Regions from separate parts of the Brevundimonas sp. Bb-A genome, predicted to be linked through region 2. Evidence: riboswitches for the same ligand, from Rfam matches in the RefSeq annotation. Region 2 holds a riboswitch; the other holds the start of a gene.
What was found. Region 2 has a riboswitch for glycine ahead of gcvT (glycine cleavage system aminomethyltransferase GcvT). Riboswitches for the same ligand answer to the same signal wherever they lie in the genome.
Positions count from the first base shown of each region.

Region 1: it holds a riboswitch for glycine, as region 2 does, so the genes downstream of both, BSP_RS11080 (TonB-dependent receptor domain-containing protein) here and gcvT (glycine cleavage system aminomethyltransferase GcvT) in region 2, are expected to answer to the same signal.

Region 1 covers NZ_CP045456.1:2,258,321-2,265,990, forward strand. The annotation lists gene BSP_RS11075 (prolyl oligopeptidase family serine peptidase) at 1-952, opposite strand, end outside; gene BSP_RS11080 (TonB-dependent receptor domain-containing protein) at 1,063-3,747, opposite strand; glycine riboswitch at 3,923-4,010, opposite strand; gene BSP_RS11085 (ABC transporter substrate-binding protein) at 4,218-5,309, opposite strand; gene BSP_RS11090 (response regulator transcription factor) at 5,363-6,025, shown strand; gene BSP_RS11095 (sensor histidine kinase) at 6,022-7,407, shown strand.
Region 2 covers NZ_CP045456.1:2,836,575-2,844,244, reverse strand. The annotation lists gene gcvPB (aminomethyl-transferring glycine dehydrogenase subunit GcvPB) at 9-1,577, opposite strand; gene gcvPA (aminomethyl-transferring glycine dehydrogenase subunit GcvPA) at 1,592-2,938, opposite strand; gene gcvH (glycine cleavage system protein GcvH) at 3,074-3,439, opposite strand; gene gcvT (glycine cleavage system aminomethyltransferase GcvT) at 3,578-4,693, opposite strand; glycine riboswitch at 4,838-4,933, opposite strand; gene BSP_RS13920 (class 1 fructose-bisphosphatase) at 5,091-6,062, shown strand; gene BSP_RS13915 (nicotinamidase) at 6,059-6,694, shown strand; gene BSP_RS13910 (adenosine deaminase) at 6,890-7,670, opposite strand, start outside.

The sequences.
Region 1 (7,670 bases), 580 kb from region 2:
CGCCTTCCGGCAGACCTGTGACGACCCGGACGGCGCCGGTCGCGACATCCATAACCTTCAGCCGCGATATCCCAGCCTCGTTGACCGCATAGGCGATGAAGCCGCCGTCCGGAGCGACGGCGTAGTCGCTGACATCCCAGCGGGCTTCTGTGCTGACCGGCACAAAGCCGTTCCGCACGATCCGCCCCAGACGCAGGAAGTCAGAATCCTTGTTCGAGGTCGCCCAGACGGCGCCGTCGGGCCCGTACTGAGGATCGACATAGGAGACCTGCGCGGCAGGGTCGGTCAGCGGCGTCATCCGGCTCGAGGCGAGGTCCAGCTCATAGACAACGGCCCTGTTGATCGACATCCGGTTCAGGACCAGGGCCTTGGTCCCGTCCCTGGAGAAGTCGGCGATGTTCCAGCCGCCGCCGGACACCTGGGCCACCAGACGGTCGGTCGAGGGGTCGGAGGGATCGACCACATAAAGGTCCATGTCCGCGCCGTTGCGACGCGATGAGGCGTAGCCGACCCGCTTGCCGTCCCGACTCCAGGCGCCGAACCAATTGCGGCTCTTGCCGTCCGTAATCAGGCTCAACCGACCTGCGGCCAGGGTGTAGAGTTGATAGAATTCGTCGCCCCCATTGTCCTTCTGGACAAGAAGGGTCTGACCGTTGGGCGACAGGGCGCTGGCCAGGATCGGCTCGGCCTCGAAACTGATCTGGGTTCGGGCGCCGTCAGGAGCAGCCACGACGTGAAGCTGATCCGTGGCGCCGAACCGCGTCTTGATCAGCATTGACTGATCGGCGGCGTTCCAGCCCAGGAAGGTCGCACGGCGCGTCTGAAGATAGGGCTGGGTCGCCGCGACCAGATCGTCGGGCACGGCGGGAAGGCCGTCGGCGACGATGGCGGCGGGCTTGGGCGCCTCGGCAAGGGCCGCAGGAGCGACGCTCAGGGCGAGCAGGAGAGCCATCGGCAGACGGGAAATCATGACACAGACCGTGTGAAAAATGGAGGAGCAGAAGGGGAGATCGCCGGCCCAATGGAGGAGCGGGGCCGGCGATCCGGAGCGCAGAACCAGAACTAGAAGCGGTACCGCGCGCCAACCGTGACGTACCGACCGATGACGTCGTAATACGGCGAATAGAGCGACCCGACCGGCGGGTCCTTGTCGAACAGGTTGGTCGCATTGGCGTACAGCTCGACCCCGTTTGCGCCGTAGTGCGCCAGGTCGGCCGTCAGCCCTAGATCGACATAGGTGAAGGCGTCGATGTGGTTGTTCGAGATGGCGACGGTGCTGTTGTAGTCGCCCGCCGAGATGTAGCGCGCGCGCAGGTTCGCGCCGAACACCTCGCCCTTCCAGCCGAGGCTGGCGTTGACCCGCAGCTTGGGTACGCCCAGGCCGAAAGAATAGCCCTGGGATTCGACATATTCGATCTTGGTCACGCCGTCGTCCGTGGTCAGGCTGTTCACCCAGGTGCCGACCAAGCGCATCATCACCCGGCCCGTCGCGCCCGGAACCCAGAGGTCGGCGTCGGAGGCGTAGGAGGCCTCGGCGTCGATCCCGTCCGTGTGGTACTCGGCCAGGTTCACATAGGTGGACATGGTGCGGACCAGATTGCCCGCCGAGTCGCGCTCGACCTTGGAGCACAGGTCGAGGTTGCCGTTGTAGCAGCGGTTGACCAGATCCTGCGGCGCAATCGTCGTTATCACGTCGTCGATCTTGATGTCGTAATAATCCAGCGACAGGTTCAGGCCTGGGATCGAAGGCGGCGAATAGGTGACGCCCAGGGTCAGTGTATCGGCGGTCTCCGGGCGGAGGTTGGGATTACCGCCGCCGTTGTTCAGCGTATAAACTAAAGCCCCGTTCTTGGCCGGGTCATTGATGTTGTTCCAGCCGGTGGTGGTGGTGGTGAACAGCTCCGAAAGATTGGCCGAACGGATATCGCGCGACTGAGTCACACGGCCGCGGAAGCCGGGGAAGAACTCGTTGGTGGCGCCAACCTTCCAAGACCAGATCGAGCCCGTGGTGTCGTAGTCCGAGATGCGAGCTGCAGCATTGAACTGCAGGTCGTTCAGGATCGGCAGATCCTTGACGATCGGGACCAGGACTTCGGCGAAGGCCTCCTTCACGCTGAACTCGCCGGACATGGCCGAGAAGCTGAACGTCTTGAAGGCCTTGGCCGCGTCCAGCTCGCCAATGCGCTGATCGGTCTGCTCCTTGCGGGCTTCCAGGCCGACGGCGATCGACACGTCGCCGGCCGGCAGGCTGAAGGGCTCGCCACGCAGGCTGACGCCGGCGACGTCCAGCTTGGTGGTGGCCCGCTGCTGAGGCGTGCCGGTGACATAATCGATGGCTTCCTGAGACGGCGCGCCCAGGCCAAAGAGATTGATCGGCACGCAGCCCGAGTTGGGATTGGTCAGGGTCACGCGGCAGACGGCTCGACCGCTCACGGGATCGATTACGGAATCGACCGCATTGGCGAATTCGGTCTTCAGCAGGAAACCGGGCGTATCGATATTATTCTCAAACTCACCGTGGCTGTAGTAGGCGCCCCAGCGCCAGCTGTCGCCGAACTCGCCGTCCACGGCCAGAGTGGCCTGGGTGGTGACGCGCTCGAAATCGATCGTGGAATAGGACAGATCGGAGTTGAAACGTCCGAAGGTGAAGGACGTCTGGCCAGCGGCCGCCATCTGCTGCTTGATCGTGGATGACAAGAAGGCGTTGTCGATGCTGATGGTCAGGTCGCCGCGATCGTGATCGCCGAACCAGACATAGTCGTTCCACATCCGCGAGTGACGGACGTCAGCAGTGACCCGCAGCTTGTCATTGATCTCATAGACGGCGCTGGCCAGCCCGGTGTAGCGGCGCTGCGGCGTGACCAGGGGGCTGAGATCGTCATTGGACGGACCTTCGCCGCCGATCGAGTTGGTCCCGCTGACTGTGCCGTAATCGAAAGGCCGAAGCGTGCCGTCCGGGTTAAACACCTTACCGCGGTTCACGCCCGACAGGATCAGACCGCCGTAAGCGGCGTTGGCGAAGCCGACGTCCGGCTGCAGGGCGCCGTTGACGGTGGCCCATCGGCCGATATTCGGGCGCGACGCTTTGGGGATGACGCCTTCGTTGTCCAGGTATTCGCCGCCGATGACGAAATGGCCGCGCCCGTCGGCGAAGTCCGCGCCCCAGGCGCCTTCGAACCGTTCCTGCTCAGCGTCGTCGTAGGAGGACACGCCGTATTCGGCGCCCAGCTTGCCGCCGGTGAAATAGCGATCAATGCCGATGTTCACGACGCCGGCGACGGCGCCTGAGCCCCAGGCGGCCGATGCGCCGCCCGTAACCACGTCGACGCTCTTGACCAGCACCGACGGCACGGCGTTCAGATCGTTCTCGCTGGACACGCGACGCCCATCGATCAGGACTAGGGTCCGGTTGATGCCCAAGCCGCGCAGATCGACCGGCGCATTGCCCGCACCGGTGTTGGTGCCGGTCGTCTGGGCCGATGTGGTGGCGCGGAATTGAGGCATGTCGTTGAGGGCGGCGGCGATATTCGGCCGCGCGCCGACCGACAGATCCTCGGCGGAAAGATGGATGGTCGGCGTCGGCGCCTCGAAGCCGGCGCGGTCGATCCGCGAGGCGGTGACGACGATGTCATCGACCGAGGCCGCATCCTCTGGGGCGCCCGCCTCCTGGGCATGGACAGAGGTGGCGCAGGCCATCAGCGCGATGGCGCTGCAATAATAGGTCAGGTTGCGATTAAGACGAGACAAAGCGAGATTCCTCATGGCGACGACGCCCCTCCCCAGGGTTGCCCAATGCGACCGGCGCTCTGCGGCGCCTGTTCGCCCCCGCTGTCATTGGGCCTGAGAGTTTCGGGCCGTTCGCCGACCCTTTCTCCTTCGGCGAGGCCGCATCCCCCGGATTCGACCTTCTCTCCAGCGTTCCTTCAGCAAGACGGTCCGTTTGCCTGAGCGTTTCCGGGGCGGTTGCGCCTTCGGCGTCGGCGGGAACCGATCTCTCCCGCCTTGCTGAAGCGAGTAAGATCGACCAATGAATGCCTGTCAAATCGGCACGCCTCGCAAGGCTAATGCTTCTATTTTCACATTCATGCAATTACATGCCGCTTTTGAAGCGCGTCAGTCGTTTGTCGCCGAGCGACTCTCGGTCACCGCAGGATCGGTGAAAGCGAGGTGACAGAAACACCGCCTTCAGAAGAAAGAGACTTATCCACAGGAAAGCCTTAGGGCGCCCTAGGGTCGTCCGGCGCCCGTTCCGCCGCCTGCATGGCGGCCCGCCAACGCTGCAGAAGCCCCTCGCGACGCGCCTGATCAAGATTGGCGAGCAAGGCCGGTCCCACACGGACCGGCCGAGCGCCGGGGATAGAGGTGCGACGCTCGGTAAGAATGTCGTCGCGAGCCGGGCGGACCCCCAGGCCGGCGATGATCCTCTGCCCTTCACGCGATAAAAGAAAATCCAGAAAAAGCCGGGCGGCGTTGGGGTGGGCCGCGTTGCGGGGTATGAAGGCCACGCGCGAGACGGACAGATGATAGTCCTCTGGCGTAACCAGGCCGATATCGGGCGCCCGGGCGACCCACGACGCCCCGTAAGACTGGTTCATATTGTAGGCGAAGGCCATGCGGCCCTCAGCCAGTTGGCCCATCATCCTTTGGCCGGACGTATCGGCACGCGGATGAGTAGACCCCAGGGCAGTCATCAGGGCCCAAGCGTCGGGATAGATCTGGATGTCGGCCGACAGTTGCAGAAGCGCCACCCCGCTGCGTTCGGCGTCATACAGGGTGACCCGGCGGAAAAACCGGTCCGCGTCGGTAGACAGCCGTTCGAGCAGTTGGGCGTGGCTGCGCGGCACGATCTCCGACGGCAACCGCCTGCGATTATAGGCGAAGACGACGGGCTCGGCCGTCACACCGAACGCCTGGTCTCGCCAGACCGAGCCGTCCGGCATGGCCGCCCGATGCGGCGATCGATAAACTTGGGCGTAGCCGTCATTGATCAGCTTGACCTGCACGTCCATCGCTGTGCTCCAGACCAGATCCGGCCCCTCCAGTCCGGAGGCGGCGCGGGACTGGACTCGGTTCGCGATCAGGGTCGAGTTGATGTCCTCGAGCCGCACCGCGATCTCGGGCCAGCGCCGTTGAAACGCCGCCAGCACAGGCCCCATCAGGCTAGTGTTCGTGAGGATGTGCAGCCCGCCCTCGCGCCTGGCCAGCCATCGGACGCGGGGCGCCGTCGCGACCCCGTCCGGCTCGCCCGCGCAGGCCGAAACCCCCGCCCCCGCGAGTCCGAGAAGCAGATGTCGGCGGTCCGTCTTCACCGGGGCGGGTTTCCCGCTATTGTACCGCTCATGATCCGCTCCTTCGCATCGCCATGAGAATACTGGTCGTCGAGGATGACAAGGCGCTTCAGCATTCGCTCGAGGCCAGCCTTCTGGCGGTCGGTTTCGAACTCCGCTCCACCGACAGCGGGGACCAAGCCCTTCATCTGGAAGCGACGGAGCGGTTCGACGCCGCCGTGTTGGACATCGGCCTTCCCGACATCGACGGTTTCGAGGTCCTGAAGGCCTTCAGACGGCGGGGATCGCAGACGCCCGTCCTCATGCTGACCGCGCGCGACGCCCTGGGCGACCGGGTGGCGGGACTGGATTTCGGCGCTGATGACTATCTCGTCAAACCCTTCGCCCCTTCGGAACTGATCGCCCGATTGAGAGCGATCGTGCGTCGACGCCAGGGTCGGGCGGCGGGCGCCGCGATCGTCGGCTCACTGGTCTGCGACTGGGACGCCGGCCGGGCCCAGGTCAATGACCGGGAGCTGTCGCTCCGTCCGCGCGAATGGGCGGCCCTGCGCGTTCTGGCCTCGCGCGCTGGCCAGGTGGTGGATCGGGAGTTGTTGGCGGCCGAAGTCTTTCCGCAGGATGAGGCTCCCTCGCTCAACGCCCTGGAGATCCATGTCGGTCGGCTGAGGCGCCAGTTGCAGCCTGACGGCCCCGCCGTGACCAATATCCGCGGTCGCGGCTATCGTCTCGATCCATGAGCGAGGCGCCCGGCTCGCGCCGCCCCCACAGTCTGGTGACACGTCTGCTGATCGCCCAGGTCGCGCCCCTGGCCCTGTTCGCCGTCGTGGTGCTGGCGGTCGGGGCTTGGACGGCCCACCGCGTGGTGGCGGAGACGGCCGACCGCCTCCTGGCGGGGGCGCTGCAGACCATCCGGGAAACGGTCTCGGTCGCCGACGGCAAGGTGACTGTCGATGTCGCGCCCTGGACTCTGGGCCTGCTCGACGGTCCCGAGCGGGACGCCGTCTTCTACAGTGTTCGCGAGGGCGGCCGACTGATCACAGGCTATGAGGAGTTGCCGCGCCTGCCCGACGCCTCGTCGGATGCTCCGATCTTCGCCGACCTGTCCGTCCGCGGCGTGCCGGTTCGCATGGCCCAGCAAACCCTGACGATCCCAGGAAGACCCGCCCCCGTCACCGTGTCGGTGGCTCAGAGCCTGGACTCGCGACGCGCCAGCCTGTTGGATCTATATCGCAGCCTACTGCTGCCACCCACCCTGCTCGTCCTGTTGGCCGCGCTTCTGATCTGGCCGGCCTTGAAGTGGGGCCTCAACTCGCTCAAGCGGCTGATCGACGACCTGACGCGCCGCCCCGGTCCCCGTGCCGACTTCGCGCCCGCCGACATCGACCTGGCGCCCCGCGAATTCCAGCCGGTGCTGACCGCCTTCAACCATCTCCTGGCGCGGCTTGAGGCCTCGACGTCGGGGGTTCAGCGCTTCGCAGCCGACGCCTCGCACCAGTTGCGCACCCCGCTTTCGGTCGTGGCGGCCAATCTCGATCTGCTGGCGGGCGCGCCCAGGACCTGGACCGTGCGGGAGAGGCGTCTGATCGACGACTCCCGCGACGCGGTCGCCGGCATGACCCGGCTCGTCGGCCAGTTGCTTTCCACGGCCCGGGCTGACGGCGCCCGGATCAAGTCGTCTGCCGACCTGGGCCGGGCGGCGCGGCGCGCCTTTCAATTGGCTAAGGCGCGCCGGTCCGCCCCGAACGGCGCTCTACGCCTTCGTCTTCCGGCAGAGGCCGTGGTCGTTCTGGGCGCCGAGGACCTAATCGCTGAACAGATCCTCAATCTTATCGACAACGCCTTCCACCACGGCGCGCCGCCCGTCATCGTGCATGTGCGAACAACGGGCGCGGTCTGCGTCTGGGATCACGGCCCCGGCGTCGATGAGGCCGCCCTTCCCCGCCTTACAGACCGATTCTTCCGCGCCGCGCCCTCCCAGGCGTCCGGTTCCGGCCTCGGCCTCGCCATCGTTCGCACCTTGGCGGAGGCCCAAGGCGGGCAGTTCGGTTTATCCAACCGCAGCGGCGGGCGAAGCGGCCTCGTCGGGCGACTGACTTTCCAACCCAGTGCGGAAGAATGAGTCGTCGAAACGACAAGCCGTTCTGAAGGTGGACGCGCGCCACCGGATCGGGAGCGCCGTTCGCACCGACGGCGGCTGAAGGCGGCTTCGATCGATGTGCGGTTTAAGGCGGCTGCGCCGAAGACCCTCTCGCCAAGCCCCACCAGAGGGCTTTCGGTTTTGTCGGACAGCGCCCGTCGGCCGCCACAGCCCTGCGCGGCTTCGGTCGCTGGACCTTTGCTTTGTTTAGGTCCAGACAAAGCCTGACCAAGAAGACGCGGGAG
Region 2 (7,670 bases):
AGAGCGGCTTAGGCCGCCTGGTTCGAACCCGCAGGGGCGGTCCAGCGCAGCACCGGCGAGCGGGCGGCGCGGGTTTCGTCCAGACGACGCAGGGGGGCGTGGAAGGGGGCGCCCTTGAAGCGGTCGACGTCGCCGGCCTTGGCCGCCTGGGCCAGCAGGCGCATGGCCTCGATGAAGCGATCCAGCTCGGCCTTGGACTCGGTCTCGGTCGGCTCGATCAGCATGGCCCCGTGGACGACCAGGGGGAAATACATGGTCATCGGGTGGAAGCCCTCGTCGATCATCGCCTTGGCGAAGTCGAGCGTGGTGACGTCCGTGCCCTTCAGCCATTCGTCGTCGAACAGGGCCTCGTGCATGCAGGGGCCGTCGGGGAAGGCTGCGCTCATCAGGTCCGACAGGCGGGCCTTGATGTAGTTGGCGTTCAGCACCGCATCCTCGGCGACCTGACGCAGGCCGTCGGCGCCGTGGCTCATCATGTAGGACAGGGCGCGCACATACATGCCCATCTGCCCCTGGAAGGCGCACAGGCGGCCGAAGGCCTGGGCTGCCTCGCCTTCTTCCCGTTCGATCAGCGCGTAACCGCTATCGTCATGCACGACCCAGGGGGCGGGGGCGAAGGGCGCCAGGGCCTGTGACAGCACCACCGGACCCGCGCCCGGCCCGCCGCCGCCGTGCGGCGTCGAGAAGGTCTTGTGCAGGTTGATGTGCATGGCGTCCACGCCCAGATCGCCCGGACGAACCCGGCCGACGATGGCGTTGAAGTTGGCGCCGTCGCAGTAGAAATAGGCGCCCGCCTCGTGCGTCAGGCGGCTGATTTCCAGAATGTCGCGCTCGAACAAGCCGCAGGTGTTGGGGTTGGTCACCATGATGGCGGCGACGTCGTCGCCCAGCTTGGACGCCAGGTCGGCCACGTCCACGCGGCCGTCCTCGGTCTGGGCGACCTCGACGACGGTATAGCCGACGAAGGCGGCGGTGGCCGGGTTGGTGCCGTGGGCGCTGGTGGGCACCAGCACCTTGCGGCGCTTCTCATGCTGGCCCGAGGCCTCGTGCGCGGCGCGGATGGCCATCAGGCCGCACAGTTCGCCGTGCGCTCCCGCTTTCGGAGATAGCGCGACGGCGGGCATGCCGGTCAGGGTCTTTAGCCAATGGGCCAGCGTATCCATCAGCTCCAGCGCGCCCTGAACCGTCGACATCGGCTGCAGGGGGTGGATGTCCGAAAAACCGGCCAGACGCGCCATCTTCTCGTTCAGGCGCGGGTTGTGCTTCATCGTGCACGAGCCCAGCGGATAGATGGCCAGGTCGATGGCGTGGTTCTTCTGCGACAGGCGCACATAGTGGCGCATGGCCTCGGGCTCCGACAGGCCGGGCAGGCCGATCGGATCCTTGCGGACCAGGTCGCCCAGGTCCGACGCATCGGTCTTCGGTTCGGGCAGGTCGACCCCGGTCTTGCCCCAGCCTTCGCCTTCGAAGATCAGCGGCTCGTTCTGCAACAGGCCGCGCCCGCCGGTCAGGGTGGCGGGCTTGGTCTGTACCTGGTTCGGGGCGGTCGGGCGGCCGACGGTGTTCATGGTGCTCATGGTCTTGTCTCCGCTCAGGCCGCCAGCACCTTGGCGAGGGCGGTCGCCAGGAGCTTGATGTCGGCGTCAAGGGTGGTTTCGGTCGCAGCGACCAGCAGGACGTCGTCCATGCCGGCGTCGGGGGCCAGGCGGCTGTAGGGCACGCCGGCCAGGACGTGATGGGCGGCCAACTGATCCACGACCTCGGCCGCGTTCTTGGGCAGGCGCACCGCGAACTCGTTGAAGAAGCGGTCGGTCAGGATTTCGACGCCCGGAACGGCGGCCAGGGCGTCGCGCGTGGCGAGGGCCTTCTCGTGGTTCAGCAGGGCCAGTTTGCGCAGGCCCGTCTCGCCCAGCAGGCTCATGTGGATGGTGAAGGCCAGGGTGCAGAGGCCGGAATTGGTGCAGATGTTCGACGTCGCCTTGTCGCGGCGGATGTGCTGTTCCCGCGTGGACAGGGTCAGGACGAAGCCGCGCTCGCCGTCGGCGTCCACGGTCTCGCCGGTCAGGCGGCCGGGCATCTGGCGGATCAGCTTCTCGCGCGTGGCGAACAGGCCGACATAGGGGCCGCCGAAGTTCAGTGCGTTGCCGATCGACTGGCCCTCGGCGGCGACGATGTCCGCGCCCATCTCGCCGGGCGACTTCAGCAGGCCCATAGACACGGCTTCCGTCACCACGACGATCAGCAGGGCGCCGGCTGCATGGGCGGCCTCGGCGATCTTCGTGACATCCGTTGCGGCGCCGAAGACGTTCGGGGTCTGAACCACGACGCAGGCGGTGTCGGGACCGATCTGGTCGATCACGGCGGCCTCGGCGTCGACGGCGGGAGCCAGGACTTGCGTCTCGACGCCGACGGCGTGGACCACGGTCTCGGTCGCCTTGACGTAGTGGGGGTGCACCCCGCCCGAGATCACCGCCTTGTTGCGGCGGGTCACGCGGGTCGCCATCAGCACGCCCTCGGCCATGGCGGTCGAACCGTCATAAAGCGAGGCGTTGGCCACCGGCATGCCGGTCAGGTTCGCGACCTGGGTCTGGAACTCGTACAGATACTGCAGAGTCCCCTGGGCGATTTCCGGCTGGTAGGGGGTGTAGCTGGTCAGGAACTCCGACCGCTGGATGATATGATCCACCGTCGCCGGGACATGGTGCTTGTAGGCCCCTGCGCCGCAGAAGAAGGGGACGGCGCCGGCTGTGGCGTTCTTGGCGGCCATGGCGGACAGGGCGCGCTCGACCTCCAACTCGCCCGCCACCCGCGGCAGGTTCACCGGCCCGTCCAGCCGCGCCGCCTCGGGCACGTCCACGAACAGGTCGTCGATCGATTTGGCGCCGATGGCGGCGAGCATCGCCGTGCGGTCGTCGGGCGTCAGGGGGAGATAACGCATTGCCGGTTTCCTTCACCCGTCATCCTCGGGCCTGACCCGAGGATCGGATGTTGTGCGGCTCGTGCGTCTAAGGCTTCGCACGAGTGGTTGATCCTCCGACCCTCGGGTCAAGCCCGAGGGTGACGGAGTTTGAGATTAGAGGGTGGCGAGGAAGGCGTCGTAGGCGGCCTGGTCCATCAGGGCGTCCAGTTCGGCAGCGTCCGACACCTTGATCTTGGCGAACCAGCCGTCCGCTTCCGGGGCCGAGTTGACGGTTTCCGGAGCGGTCGACAGGGCGTCATTGGCCTCGACCACTTCGCCCGAGACGGGGGCGTAGACGTCGGACGCCGCCTTGACGCTCTCGACCACGGCGAAGCTGGCGCCCTTGGCGACGGTTTTGCCGACTTCCGGCACTTCCACGAACACCACGTCGCCGAGGGCGTCGGCGGCGTGTTTCGAGATGCCCACGGTGGCGATGTCGCCGTCCAGGCTGACCCACTCGTGATCCTTGGTGAATTTCATTTCTCTTCTCCATCTCCCACCCCGTCATCCTCGGGCTTGACCCGAGGATCGGAGGCGGATCGTTCTCTGTGTTGATCCCGACGCAATGCGGCGGATAATCCGGCCCTCGGGTCAAGCCCGAGGGTGACGGGGTGAATGTTACGCCTTCGGCTTCCGGTAATAGCGTTGCGCCACGAAGGGCATGGCGACGACTTCGGCGGCGGCGGGCTTGCCGCGCACGATGACCTTCAACTCCGTGCCCAGCGCGGCATGGGCCGGCGGCACGAAGCCCATGGCGATATTCTTGCCCAGGGTGGGGGAGGGGCCGCCCGAAGTGACCTTGCCGATGACATTGCCGTCTGCGTCGGCGATCTCGGCGCCTTCGCGGGCCGGGGCGCCTTCCTTGACGATCAGGCCGATGCGGACGCGAGACGGGCCATCGGCCAGTTCCTTCAAGATGCGGTCGGCGCCGGTGAAGTCGGCGCGCTCCTTCCTCGACTTGGACAGGGCGAAGGTCAGGGCGCCTTCGACCGGGCTGGTGGTCGGGTCGATGTCGTGGCCGTGCAGCGGCAGGCCGGCCTCCAGGCGCAGGCTGTCGCGGGCGCCAAGGCCGATCGGCTTGACGCGGGCGTCTTCCAGGATGGCGTTCCAGACGCGCTCGGCCTGGTCCGCCGGGACCGAAATTTCATAGCCGTCCTCGCCGGTATAGCCCGAACGCGAGACATAGCAGTCGACGCCGAACAGCATCAGCCGGGCGCATTCCATAAAGCCCATTTCCGCCAGGATCGGTTCGTGGGCGGCCATGACCTCGGCGGCTTCCGGCCCCTGGATGGCGATCAGGGCGCGGTCGTCCAGCACCGTCAGCTTGGCGTCGCCTTCGAGGTTCGCCTGCCAGAAGGCGAAGTCCTCGTCCTTGTTGCCGGCGTTGACGACGACGAACAGGCCGTCGTGATCCGGGCGGCCGGCCATCAGGTCGTCGATGATCCCGCCGTCCTTGTTCAGAAGCAGCGAATACTTCTGCTTGCCCGCCTTCAGGATTTCATAGTCGCCGGGCACGAACCGCTCGAACTGGGCGGTGGCGTCGGCGCCGGTGATCTTGCACTGGCCCATGTGGGACACGTCGAACAGGCCGGCGTGTTCGCGGGTCCAGCGGTGCTCGGCCAGGACGCCCTCATACTGGACCGGCATGTCATAGCCGCCGAAGCCCACCATCCGGGCCCCCAGGGCGCGGTGCGCGGCGTTCAGGGGCGTGGTCTTCAGGGTCTGATCGGTCATGGTTCAGGCTTTCACGGTCGCGTGTTGTGGCGGAGCTCCGCCGTCCTCGCGCCCCCGCTGTCCTGAAGCCTGAGAGATTCCGGCGACCAAATCATGTCGCCTTGCTCCGTCGGCGCGCCCGTGAAGAGCGGCTTTCCAGCGTCCGTATGCTTCGCGGTCCGTTTGCCTGAGCGTTTCCGGGGCGGTTGCGCCTTCGGCGTCGACCCGCCGAGGCGTGCCGATCTCTCCCGCGAGAGCAACCGACCTAAGCCACCGACTCCGGCCGCAAGTCAAGCGCAGGCGTGTTTTGACGCCGCCTTGTCGCACTTCCTGACGTCCGGCGTCGGCTCGCCCTTGCTCTCCCTGCGTCCGCCCGCCAAGAACGGAGCGTCCCTCTCCGCCGCTCCGGACCGATCCCATGACCGCCGACCGCACCCGCCTCGACGCCCACATCGCCGCCCTGGAGGTTCCGGAAGGGCTGAAGACGGTCCTGACGGTCGCCGCCGCCACCTGCGCCGACATCAGCACTCTGGTCGCCGGCGGCGCCCTGGCCGGGGCCTTGGGCGCCTCGGGCCAGATCAATGTTCAGGACGAGGAGCAGAAGAAGCTCGACGTCATGACCAACGACATGCTGACCGACGCCCTCCTGGCCTGTCCCGCCGTCGCCGGCGTCGCCTCGGAGGAGATGGACGAGGTTCAGCCGGCGGCCAATTCCACCGGCCAATATCTGGTCCTGTTCGATCCGCTGGACGGCTCGTCCAACATCGACATCAACGCCATGGTGGGGACCATCGTCTCGGTGCTGAAGTCTGCGACGCCTTCGCCGACCGAGGCCGACTTCATGCAGCCCGGCCGCAATCAGGTCGCCGCCCTCTACGCCCTGTACGGTCCCCAGACCATGCTGGTCCTGACCACGGGCGCCGGGGTCAAGGGCTTCACCCTGTCGAACGACGGCGACTGGATCCTGACCCACGACGACATCGCCATCTCCCTGGACACCAAGGAGTTCGCCATCAACATGTCGAACCTGCGCCACTGGGCCGAGCCGGTGCAGACCTATGTGGGCGATCTGCTGAAGGGCGACGAAGGGCCCCGTGGCAAGAATTTCAACATGCGCTGGGTCGCCGCCATGGTCGCCGACGTCCACCGCATCCTGATGCGCGGCGGCGTCTTCTACTATCCGTGGGACAAGCGAGAGCCGAACAAGCCCGGCAAGCTGCGCCTGATGTACGAAGGCAATCCGATGGCCTTCCTGGTCGAACAGGCCGGGGGCAAGGCGACGACGGACGGGACCCAGCCCATCCTGGACATCCAGCCCGAGCATCTGCACCAGCGCATCCCCGTCGCCTTGGGCTCGGCCAACGAGATCGACGCCTACGCGAGCGCATGATGAAGATAGGTCCGACTGACGCCCTTCTGGTCATCGACCCGCAGAACGACTTCTGCGAGGGCGGTTCTCTGGCGGTCGCGGGCGGGGCGGGGATCATGCCGCTGATCAACCGGCTGGCCGAACGGTTCGACCGGGTGGTCCTGACCCAGGACTGGCACACGCCGGACCAGATTTCGTTCGCCTCCAACCACCCCGGCGCGGCCCCCTTCACCGAGATCGAGGTCGGCTACGGCAGCCAGATGCTGTGGCCCGACCACTGTATCCAGGGCTCGCCCGGCGCCGACTTCCACCCCGACGCGGCGCCCACGGTGCAAAAGGCCCTGGCCGTGATCCGCAAGGGCTATAACCCCGCAGTGGATTCCTATTCCGGCTTCTTCGAGAACGACCATCGCACCTCCACCGGCCTGGCCGGCCTGCTGCGCGACCTGGGCGTGACCCGCGTCTTCCTGGCCGGCCTGGCCTTCGACTACTGCGTCCGCTTCACCGCCGAGGATGCGGTGCGCGAGGGTTTCCAGGCCGTGGTCGTCACAGGCGCCAGCCGCGCGATCGCGCCACAGACCGAGGCGGCGGCGCGGGACAGCTTCCGGGCGCTGGGGGTTTCGGAGATGGGGGCTACAGCCCTACTCGGCTGACCCCGATACTGTCGTCATCCTCCGGCAAGCCGCGTCTTCGCGGCGCAGACCGGGGGACCCAGCGGCGCCGTCAGGCGAAATCTCAACACCGCAAGATGTTGGAGGACCGAGTCCGCGACAGGTTCGCACTCACGCGCGCCGCTGGGTCCCCCGGTCTCGCTAAGCTCGCCGGAGGATGACGAAAGGGAGAAGGATTCACCCCCTCTTCGCGTAGGCCTCCACCTCCGCCAGATACGCCGCCTTCTCCGCCTCGCCCAGGAACGACCCCTCGAAACTGTTCTTCGCCATCTGTGTCACCTGTTCGCGGGTCAGGCCCACCGCGGCCGCCAACCGGCTGTAGTTGTCGTTCACATAGCCCCCGAAATAGGACGGGTCGTCCGAGTTCAGGGTGACGTGCAGGCCCCGGCGCAGCATCTCCGGCACGGGGTGGTTCTTCAGATCGTCGACCACGCAGAGCTTCAGATTCGACAGGGGGCAGACGGTCAGGGTCATCTGCTCTCGGGCCAGCCGCTCCACCAGAACCTCGTCCTCCATCGAGCGATTGCCGTGGTCCATCCGGTCGATGTGCAGCAGATCCAGGGCCTCGTGGACATAGGCCGGCGGGCCTTCCTCGCCCGCGTGGGCGCACAGTTTCAGACCCAGGTCGCGCGCGGCGGCGAAGACGCGCTGGAACTTGGACGGCGGATGTCCGACCTCCGACGAATCCAGCCCCACCCCGATGAAATGGTGCAGATAGGGTTTGGCGGCCTCCAGGGTCGCGAACGCCTCCTCCTCGGTCAGATGACGCAGGAAGCTGAGGATCAGACCCGAACTCACGCCCAGTTCCGCCTTGGCCCGGTCCATTCCCGCGATCAGCCCCTCCACCACCACGCCGAAGGGCACGCCCCGGTCGGTATGGGTCTGGGGATCGAAGAAGATCTCGGCGTGGCGCACGTTGTCGGCGGCCGCCCGCTGGAAATAGGCGAAGGCCAGATCT